Regions from separate parts of the Faecalibacterium sp. Marseille-Q4164 genome, predicted to be linked through region 1. Evidence: a T-box and tRNA genes for the amino acid it is inferred to sense, from the RefSeq annotation. Region 1 holds a T-box; the other regions hold tRNA genes.

What was found. The T-box of region 1 lies ahead of J3352_RS12285 (valine--tRNA ligase). A T-box ahead of a tRNA ligase gene usually reads a tRNA of that ligase, here a tRNA-Val.
Region 2: it has a tRNA-Val gene. The T-box ahead of J3352_RS12285 (valine--tRNA ligase) is inferred to sense a tRNA for this amino acid. The anticodon was not compared.
Region 3: it has a tRNA-Val gene. The T-box ahead of J3352_RS12285 (valine--tRNA ligase) is inferred to sense a tRNA for this amino acid. The anticodon was not compared.

The regions. Positions count from the first base shown of each region.
Region 1 covers NZ_JAFREJ010000018.1:40,071-43,264, forward strand. The annotation lists gene J3352_RS12280 (bifunctional homocysteine S-methyltransferase/methylenetetrahydrofolate reductase) at 1-1,427, shown strand, start outside; T-box leader at 1,459-1,690, shown strand; gene J3352_RS12285 (valine--tRNA ligase) at 1,747-3,194, shown strand, end outside.
Region 2 covers NZ_JAFREJ010000012.1:48,185-51,378, forward strand. The annotation lists gene J3352_RS10475 (LexA family transcriptional regulator) at 1-164, opposite strand, end outside; gene J3352_RS10480 (helix-turn-helix transcriptional regulator) at 348-587, shown strand; gene J3352_RS10485 (hypothetical protein) at 587-880, shown strand; gene J3352_RS10490 (FeoB-associated Cys-rich membrane protein) at 920-1,084, opposite strand; tRNA gene J3352_RS10495 (tRNA-Val) at 1,243-1,319, shown strand; gene J3352_RS10500 (Type 1 glutamine amidotransferase-like domain-containing protein) at 1,762-2,379, shown strand; gene J3352_RS10505 (recombinase family protein) at 2,643-3,194, shown strand, end outside.
Region 3 covers NZ_JAFREJ010000013.1:20,673-23,866, reverse strand. The annotation lists gene J3352_RS10725 (GNAT family N-acetyltransferase) at 1-428, opposite strand, end outside; gene J3352_RS10720 (Type 1 glutamine amidotransferase-like domain-containing protein) at 503-1,105, opposite strand; gene J3352_RS10715 (hypothetical protein) at 1,349-1,789, opposite strand; tRNA gene J3352_RS10710 (tRNA-Val) at 1,907-1,979, opposite strand; gene ruvC (crossover junction endodeoxyribonuclease RuvC) at 2,203-2,715, shown strand; gene ruvA (Holliday junction branch migration protein RuvA) at 2,878-3,194, shown strand, end outside.

The DNA of each region.
Region 1 (3,194 bases):
AGTTCGCGGCGCTGGGGGCCAGGAATTTCCTGTTCGAGACCCTGAGCTCCGATGCGGGCCTTCTGGATGCCGTGGGGGCCATCAAGGCGGAAGTGCCGGATGCCTTTGTGCTGGTGTCCTTTGCGGTCCTGCCCGACGGCTACACCCGGGAGGGCATGTACTGCAAAGACCTTGCCCGGCGGATGCAGGAAAGTGGCATCGTGGATGCCGTGGGCCTGAACTGCGTGTCGGCACCCGGTGCCATGCGCACACTGGCAAAGCAGCTGGGGGGCACGCTGCCCCTGTCGGTCATGCCCAACGCGGGTTATCCCGTTGTCACCCGGACGCAGGTGAAGTATCAGGGCAGGCCGGAGTACTTTGCAAGGGAGCTGGGCCGTCTGGCCGCCGAGGGCACGGTTCAGATCCTGGGCGGCTGCTGCGGCACTACCCCTGCCCACATTGCCGCACTGCGGGCGGAGCTGGACAGCCTGCCCGTGGTGGAAAAAACGACTCCGGCAGAAGAGTTTTCCACCGCGAAGGAACAGACGGTGGAAAACGAGGATGCTTTCCTGCGCAAGCTGAACGCAGGGGAAAAGGTCATTGCCATTGAGCTGGATTCTCCCCGCAATGCGGACCTGACCGGCTATCTGGAAGGGGCAAAAAAGCTGCAGGCGGCGGGCGCTGACCTGCTGACCATTGCCGACTGCCCCATTGCACAGGCCCGGATGGATTCCTCTCTGGTGGCCTGCCGGGTCCACCGGGAGCTGGGGCTGTGCACCCTGCCCCACATGACCTGCCGCGACCGCAACCTGAACGCCACCAAGGCCCTGCTGCTGGGCCTGTATGCCGAGGGCGTGCGGGAGGTGCTGGCCATCACCGGTGACCCCATCCCCACGGCAGAGCGGGACGAGGTGAAGAACGTTTACCAGTTCAACTCCCGCAAGCTGGCCCAGTACATCGTCTCGCTGGCAGGGGAAGGCCGGGAGATGCCCGGCCCCATGACCGTGTTCGGTGCCCTGAATCTGAACGCCTGCAACTTTGATGTGGAGCTGCGCCGGGCAAAGGAGAAGCTGGAAAACGGCATGAGCGGCTTTCTGACCCAGCCGGTGCTCTCGGCACAGGCGGTGGAAAACCTGAGAAAGTCCCGGGAGACGCTGGGGGCCGATGCAAAGATCCTGGCCGGTATCATGCCGGTGGTCAGCCAGCGCAACGCCATCTTCATGGAGAACGAGATCAACGGCATCCATGTGGAGGACTGGATCATTGAAAAGTTTGCCGGGCTCGACCGTGCCCAGGGCGAGGAGCTGGGTCTTGCCATCTCGCTGGAAATGGCAAAGGCCGCCCTGCCGTATGCGGACGGCCTCTACCTGATGACCCCCTTCAACCGGGTGGCCCTGATGGAGCGGCTGATCGGCAGATTGAAGCAGGAAGTTCTCGGAGCATATTGACAAAACGCCAAAAAAACGTTATATTCTTTGTATAAATGCAACGAGAAAGAGTGTGCGCGGCAAACCGCCTTGCAGAGAGCCGGGGGCAGGTGAGAGCCCGGCAGGTAAGCGCTGCGCACTGTCGCTTTTGAGCAGGGGCGGTGAAGCCAGTAGCCGCCCTCGGAGCTGCCCCACGTTACCGGGGCATCAAGGGGCACGGGCTGTGTTTGCAGCCGGTGCAATTTGGGTGGTACCGCGGTATGTAGTTTACAGCCGTCCCATGGAACGTTCCGTGGGGCGGCTTTTTTCGTCCCACTCATCACATTTTTGGGAGGATACAATGAAAGAACTCGCAAAACAGTACGATCCCAGCCAGGTGGAAGACCGTATCTACCAGTTCTGGCAGGACGGCGGCTACTTCCACACGGAAGCGGACCCCGACAAGAAGCCTTACACCATCGTTATGCCCCCTCCGAACGTGACCGGCCAGCTCCACATGGGCCATGCGCTGGATAACACCATGCAGGATGTGCTCATCCGCACCAAGCGGATGCAGGGCTATGCCGCCCTGTGGGTGCCCGGCACCGACCACGCATCCATCGCCACCGAGGCCAAGGTCGTGGAGGCCATGCGTGCCGAGGGCCTGACCAAGGAGATGGTGGGCCGCGACGGTTTCCTGGAGCGCGCCTGGGACTGGAAGACCAAGTACGGCAACCGCATCGTCAGCCAGCTGAAAAAGCTGGGCACCAGCTGTGACTGGCAGCGGGAGCGCTTTACCATGGACGAGGGCTGCTCGGATGCCGTCAAGGAAGTGTTCGTGCGCCTGTACGACAAGGGCCTGATCTACCGCGGCAACCGGATGGTCAACTGGTGCCCCCATTGCAACACCTCCATCTCGGATGCCGAGGTGGAGTACGAGGAAAAGGACGGCAATTTCTGGCACCTGCTCTACCCGGTCAAGGAGACCGGCGAGATGCTGGAGCTGGCAACCACCCGCCCCGAGACCATGCTGGGTGATACCGCTGTTGCCATCAACGGCGAGGACCCCCGCTATGCCCACCTCCACGGCTGCCATGTTGTCCTGCCCCTGCTGAACAAGGAGATCCCCATCGTCTGCGACGAGCACGCTGATATGACCAAGGGCACCGGTGTCGTCAAGATCACCCCCGCCCACGACCCCAACGACTTTGAAGTGGGTCTGCGCCATGATCTGCCCATCGTCCGGGTGTTTACCTACGACGGCCACATGACCGGTGCTGCCGATAAGGCCGCTGCCGATGCACTGTTTGCCGCAGGCAAGAACACCGTGAACGAGCCCGAGGTGCTGGACTGCGGCAAGTACGCCGGCATGACCACCCTCGAGGCCCGCAAGGCCATTCTGGCAGACCTGAAGGAGGGCGGCTTCCTGAAGGAGATCGAGCCCCTGAAGCACGAGGTCGGCACCTGCTACCGCTGCCACTCCACCATCGAGCCCATGGTCTCCAAGCAGTGGTTCGTCAAGATGGAGCCGCTGGCAAAGCCTGCCATCGAGAGCGTGGAGAAGGGCGAGATCAAGTTCGTGCCCGAGCGCTTTACCAAGAACTACCTCAACTGGATGAAGGGCACCCGCGACTGGTGCATCAGCCGTCAGCTGTGGTGGGGCCACCAGATCCCGGCCTTCTACTGCGATGACTGCGGCGAGACCGTGGTCGCCAAAGAGATGCCCTGCACCTGCCCCAAGTGCGGCGGTAGCCACTTCACCCAGGACCCCGATACGCTGGATACCTGGTTCTCCTCCGCTCTGTGGCC
Region 2 (3,194 bases), on a different contig from region 1:
GCAGCGGCAAACTCCTCCACCTTGGACTGCGGGATGTCGTTGACCCCTTTTTCCAGCTTGGTGATGGAGGATTTGGAACGGTAGCCCATCCGCTGGGCAAGCTCTTCCTGAGAGAGCCCCAGCTCGAGCCGACGCTGTAAGATACGGCGGGAAAGTTCTGACATGGCAGAGACCTCGCTTTTCCTGAAAAAGAATGTTCTGCCGTGAGTATATCAGAAAAGTTCTTAAAAATCAACGATTTTCGCGCGATTTTGGTAAAATAGTTGACAAAAAATCAACATCGAACTATAATACAACCAAAGATTGTGAAACGACGCGCAGAGATCCAGATGAAAGGAGAACCTTTGATGACAAATACCACACAGATCCGCGCCTACATTGAAAGCCAGGGCCTCAAGCTGGGCCATGTGGCACGGGTGCTGGGCATCAGCAGCAGCGCCCTGCATCAGAAGCTGAACGACGAGAGCGATTTCAAAGTCAGCGAAGCCGACCGTCTTTCTGCCATGCTGGGGCTGACCATGGAGCAGCGGGATGCCTGCTTCTTTGGCCCGGGCACCCGAATGTGCCAAAGAAAGGGGGCGGCGTGATGACCGCTGAACAGCGCAGAAAGACCCGGGAGGCCCTGCAGAACTACGGTACCCGCCAGTGGGCCCGCAGCCCGGCCAATTGGGGCTGGGCCCGGGCCATCCAGCAGACGCAGGAGTATTACCGCACCGCTGACCCCATCCGTGCAGGCCTGCTCCAGCTGCGCTACCTGGAGCGCCGCAAGGAGGAAGACGTGCTGGAGCGGCTCTGCATCGGACGCACCACCTACCAGAAAGCTCAGCTCGATCTGCTGAGCACCGTAGCCGTTTTTGCCGCCCGCTACGGTGCCCTGTGACGCAAAATGCCCCCGGACAGCCATCCGGGGGCATTGCAGTCAGCGCGTTTTCTTTTCCGGAGTATCGCAGTGCTGGTGGCAGGAGGCACAGTTGCCGCCGCAGCCTTCGCCTTTCCAGCCGCCCTGCTTGGAGATCCAGACCACTGCCAGGGCAAACAGCCCTGCCAGCACCAGAATGGTAATGATCCCACGAAGTGTCAGCATTGAAAAAACCTCTCTTTTTGCGCTGGAATGCGCAATTTCAGTATACACCATTTTGCGCAAAAGAGCAACTGCCTCGCAGTGGGAAAAAATTGCGAAAAAATCAAAATTAGGGCTTGCCAATCCACTTCGGTTGTGGTATAATTCTCTTGTTCCGATTCGGAGGATTAGCTCAGCTGGTTAGAGCACCTGCATCACACGCAGGGGGTCTGGGGTTCGAGTCCCTAATTCTCCACCATACAGTTCGTACTCGAACCCGATTCTTTATGAAAAAGGGTTTGGGTACGTTTTTTGTTTATCGGAAGTTCTGCGGAAGGACTACTCGGAACGGTAAACGAGCAAAGGCAGGGTATCACTATGATAGTGGTATCCTGCCTTTTGCTTTGCGGAATCAAGTTCGCTTTGTGCGAACTTGGTCGTCCCCCTATATGGCGCGTTTGGGAGTAGTCGCTGCGTACGTGCGTACCGGGAGCCTGTACACCTCTGACAAGGTGTAACACACTAGACTTTGTGCCAAAGTCTGTGTGCCAAGGGGTCAAGCCCCTTAGAATCCCTGCGGAGCGTGTACGCACGTACGCAGAAAAATGGCAAAATTTCACTATATCGGGGTGTTCTTTCATGGTGGAGTGTGGTATACTCGGCTTAGCCCAGTAAATCGGAGTTTGACGAGGTAAAAGAATATGAATGGAAAACATCTATTTCTTACATCTGCAGGGTTGACCGATAAGATGAAAGAGAAATTCTTTGATATTATTGGAAAGTGTCCGAAGGATGTGAAAGTGCTTTATATTCCAACAGCTGGCATTGAAACAGATGGTGCAAGAGAGTCGCTTGCAATATGTTTTCATGAACTCTTTCTAATGGGAATTCAGTACGAAAATATATTAGTGTACAATCTGGAATTAATTCTTTCAAAAGACTATCAAAGAACCTATTCTTCGTATGTTACAACCCCGTTTATGCTTACAAGGCTATTAACTTTTGAAGAATTAAACCAATTTGATGCTGTTTTTGTCAGTGGTGGTGATGTATCTGTGCTTTGTCGTGAAATGTCTAGAACTGGTTTTGATAGAATACTTAATAATGCAATTAAAAACGGACTTATATATGTCGGAATCAGTGCAGGAAGTATGTATGCGGCGGGAAATTTAACAGATGGATTACATATTATTGACAATCCTATTATCCCCCATTGGAATGGTTCTGAAACAACAGTATTACCGAACGGCAAAGATGAGATTAAGCTTGCTGATGGAAAAGCTGTTTATGTAGAGGATAATTACATGAGTGTAATATGATGCACATGTAGGATTAGTCAAATTCCAGTTTGCCGTACTCGTTCCAGCAGGGTTTGGGGCAGGCACGCCCCAACAAGAAGCTGTCCCAAAGGGGCAAGAATTTTCAAGAATTGAAAATTTGTGGCCACGGGACGATTCTTGCTCTCACCTTTTTCGCTGCGTTTCGCAATTTTCGCATTTCAATCTGCTCGCAGATTGTTGACAAGCTGCGCTTGACCCGATACTATAAAGGCAAGTCGAATACACGCCAAGGAGGTGCAACCATGACCGCCGTAATCTACGCCCGCTATTCATCCGACAGCCAGCGTGAAGCGTCCATTGAGGGACAGCTGCGCGACTGCAAGGACTACGCCGAGAAGAACGGCATCACCGTGGTCGGCACCTACATTGACCGTGCCTACTCTGCCAAGACAGATGACCGCCCAGACTTTCAGCGGATGATTAAGGACAGCGCGAAGAAAATCTTCGATGTAGTTCTGGTCTGGAAGCTGGACCGCTTTGCCCGGAACCGATTCGATGCCGTGAACTACAAGTACCAGCTGGAAAAGAACGGTGTCCATCTGGTGTCTGCCATGGAACCCATTTCGCAGGGGCCTGAAGGCATTATGGTGGAGAGTATGCTGATTGGCATGGCGGAATACTATTCCGCCGAGCTTGCCCTGAAAGTGGCGCGCGGTGAGCGCGAAAACGCCCTCCAGTGCAAGTACAACGGCGGTGTGGTGCCGCTGGGTTTCACCATTGGCAAGGAGGACAGGCTGTACCATATCGACCCGGAGACGGCTCCCATCGTGCAGGAGATCTTCACCCGGTATGCC
Region 3 (3,194 bases), on a different contig from region 1:
CTGACAAAGCCGAAGCCGGCGTAATAGTGCACGAGCCTGTCCTTGCAGGTGAGCACCAGCCCCCTGCGGCCCTGAGCCTTTGCATCGGCGATGGCCCGGCGGAGCAGCTGCCCGGCCAGGCCCTGTTTCCGGTATTCGGGCAGGGTGTTCACCCCAAAGATCATCTGCCACGCCCCATGCGCATCGTGCAGGGAAGCGTCGGCGTACATCTCGTCTGTCAGGTCGGGGGTATCGGTCACAAAGCCGTCCACAAAGGAGACGAGCTTTTCGTCCTCGAACAGCAGCCAGAAGTGGTCGGCATAATGGGCCAGCCGCCCGGCAAATTCTTCTTTTGTGGCCGCCTCCGCAGCCGGAAAGCAGGCCGCCTCCACGGCGGCAATGGCAGCCAGATCTTCAAAGGTGGCAGTACGGATCTTTTGCATAGTCATTCTCCAGAGTTTGATTTGTTGAGCTGAGTATACCACACCATCCCGCAAAGCGCCAGCAAAACAAAAAGAACCACTTAGTCTTTGCAAATAACCTTTGAACCTTCACCATCAATTACAATTCCCTGACGGTTGTTAATTGGGCATAGATTCAAATCCGAAAACTCAGTCATTATTTTCTCGGTAACTTTCTTAAATGGTGCTGTAAGATAATGCGGAAGAACATAGAAATCAATCAAATTAAGCCCTGTATCATCTTCTTGTGAGTAGTCCTCCGGCTTTTCATCCATTTGCTCGATATATTGGATGCTTGGAGCGCATATAATCGCACCTGCCGATTCACCAATCATCAGTTTTCCCTTTGCCAATTCTTTCTTCAACAGCTCATCCGTTCCCGTTTTACGGAGCTGGTCTATAAGGAAAAAAGAATTTCCGCCGGTAAAATATATCACATCCGCATCTTCAAAAACAGACTGTATCGTTGAATAAGCCTCCGTTGAAATATCAATTTCAGTTACGATTGCTCCCAACTTTTTGAATAATTTTCGAGCCGAGCCGACATAACCGGTGTAGCCTTCACGCAGCGAAGCTGTTGGAATAAATGCGACTTTTTTATTTTCAATTTCTTCCTTTATCAGACTTCCTACACTTGAAAAGTGCGAACATAAAAACAGTTTCATCAATATTCTCCTTTATAAATTCCGCGTTGTTGAACTAAGCCGAGTATACCACACCATCCCACAAAGCGCCAGCAAAACAAAAAGAACCACCGATTGAAGTCGATGGTTCTTTTCCCCGGGCGGTGCAGGGGCCATCCGGGACTTCACTTCTCAAGCTCCTGCGAGTTTCCGAAGTGCTCTTGTTGGAGTACGCCTGCTCCAAACCCTGCCAGGAACGAGTACGGCAAACTGGAAGTTGTCTGCTTAGTTCATTATTTCAATCATTTGCTCAATAAACCGTTCAGCGTCTTCCATATTATAAGTTTTTTCATTGATGACAACTTTCCCTGATGATGTCGCAAATACACTGTTGATCAGCAAATCATCATCATACACATAAATAGAAAGTGTTTTGTTCCCTAAATCGGATGTAGACCCATTTGAAAATAGTGTACCTACTGTTCTCCTGTAAGTATATTTATCTAACAGAGATAGAATGGCATTCTTTTGGTCTATGGTAATATCCTGGTAATTCACAGAATCAATGTATGCCTCACCATTTTCTACTCCAATCTGGCTGTATATCATTTTCATCTGGTTGTCAGCCTCTGCAACATCTGAAAGTGATAAAGGCTTGAAATATACGATACAGCAAATTAAAAATGCAATCACAATTACTATAGAGCATAACATTTTCTTTTTCATACACAATATCTCCAAATTCCGAGTTGTTGAACTAAGCCGAGTATACCACACCATCCCGCAAAGCGCCAGCAAAACAAAAAGAACCACCGACCGAAGTCGATGGTTCTTTTCCACGAGTGGACGGTACAGGACTCGAACCTGTGACCTCCTGCACGTCAAGCAGATGCTCTACCAGCTGAGCTAACCGTCCATATTCTGTTTGTGCCGCAATCAGCTTGATTATGATATCATACCGCCGGGCAAAAAGCAAGCCCTTTTTTGAAAATTCTGCAAACTTTTTGATGCCGGGTTTACTGTGGATGGAAAATCAGCCGCCCAGCGCACATTTTGTAAACCGCCCCAAGGTGTTTCCGTTGCCCTGAACGCCGGTTTGTGGTATAATACATTGATTATAATAGGAAAGGTATCGCAGAATGAGAGTTTTGGGCATCGACCCGGGTTACGCCATTGTGGGCTGGGGCGTTTTGGACTATGCGGGCAACCGGTTTGCACCGGTGGATTTCGGGGCCGTGTGCACCGATGCCGGGGTGCCGTTTGAGCAGCGGCTGGACGAGGTCTACACCGGCATCCGGGAGGTCATCGAACGGACACAGCCTGAGGTGCTTGCCATCGAAAAGCTGTTCTACCAGCACAACCAGACCACCGTGATCGGCGTGGCCGAGGCCCGCGGGGTCATCCTGCTGGCGGCGGCGCAGGCGGGCATCCCCATCTACGAGTACACCCCCATGCAGGTAAAACAGGCCGTTACCGGCTACGGCAAGGCCGTGAAAAAGCAGGTGCAGGAGATGACCCGCATCCTGCTGCATCTGCCTGCTGTGCCCAAGCCCGATGATACCGCCGATGCACTGGCCATGGCCATCACCTTTTGCCATACCAACGGCAACCAGCTGAACCGCTTTGCAAGAAGGGGCGTTGGGCCGATCTGAGCCCTCTCCGTCAATGCTGCGCATTGCCACCTCTCCCGAAGGGAGAGGCAATCGCGGCTTTTGGTATAGTAGCAGCCGCCCAATTCGATGCTTTGGCTCCCCCTTTGGGGGAGCTGGCGAGCGAATGCAAGACTGAGAGGGGAAGGCTGCTGGAGGAAAACTATGATTTACAGTCTATCCGGAAAAATCATCAAAAAGACCCTGAACGCTGTGGTGGTGAGCTGCGGCGGGGTGGGCTACTATGTACAGTGCCCGACCAGCGTTGCGGGCGCACTGCCCGGGGTGGGCCGGGAAGCCACCCTTTACACCGTGATGAGCGTGACCGAAAATGACATCAGCCTGTACGGCTTTGCCACTGAGGAGCAGCAGAGCTGCTTTGAGCTGCTGACTGCCGTTTCCGGTGTGGGCCCCAAGGTGGGTCTGGCCATTCTCAGCGTGATGGAGCCTGACCGGGTGGCGCTGGCAATCTCGGCGGGCGA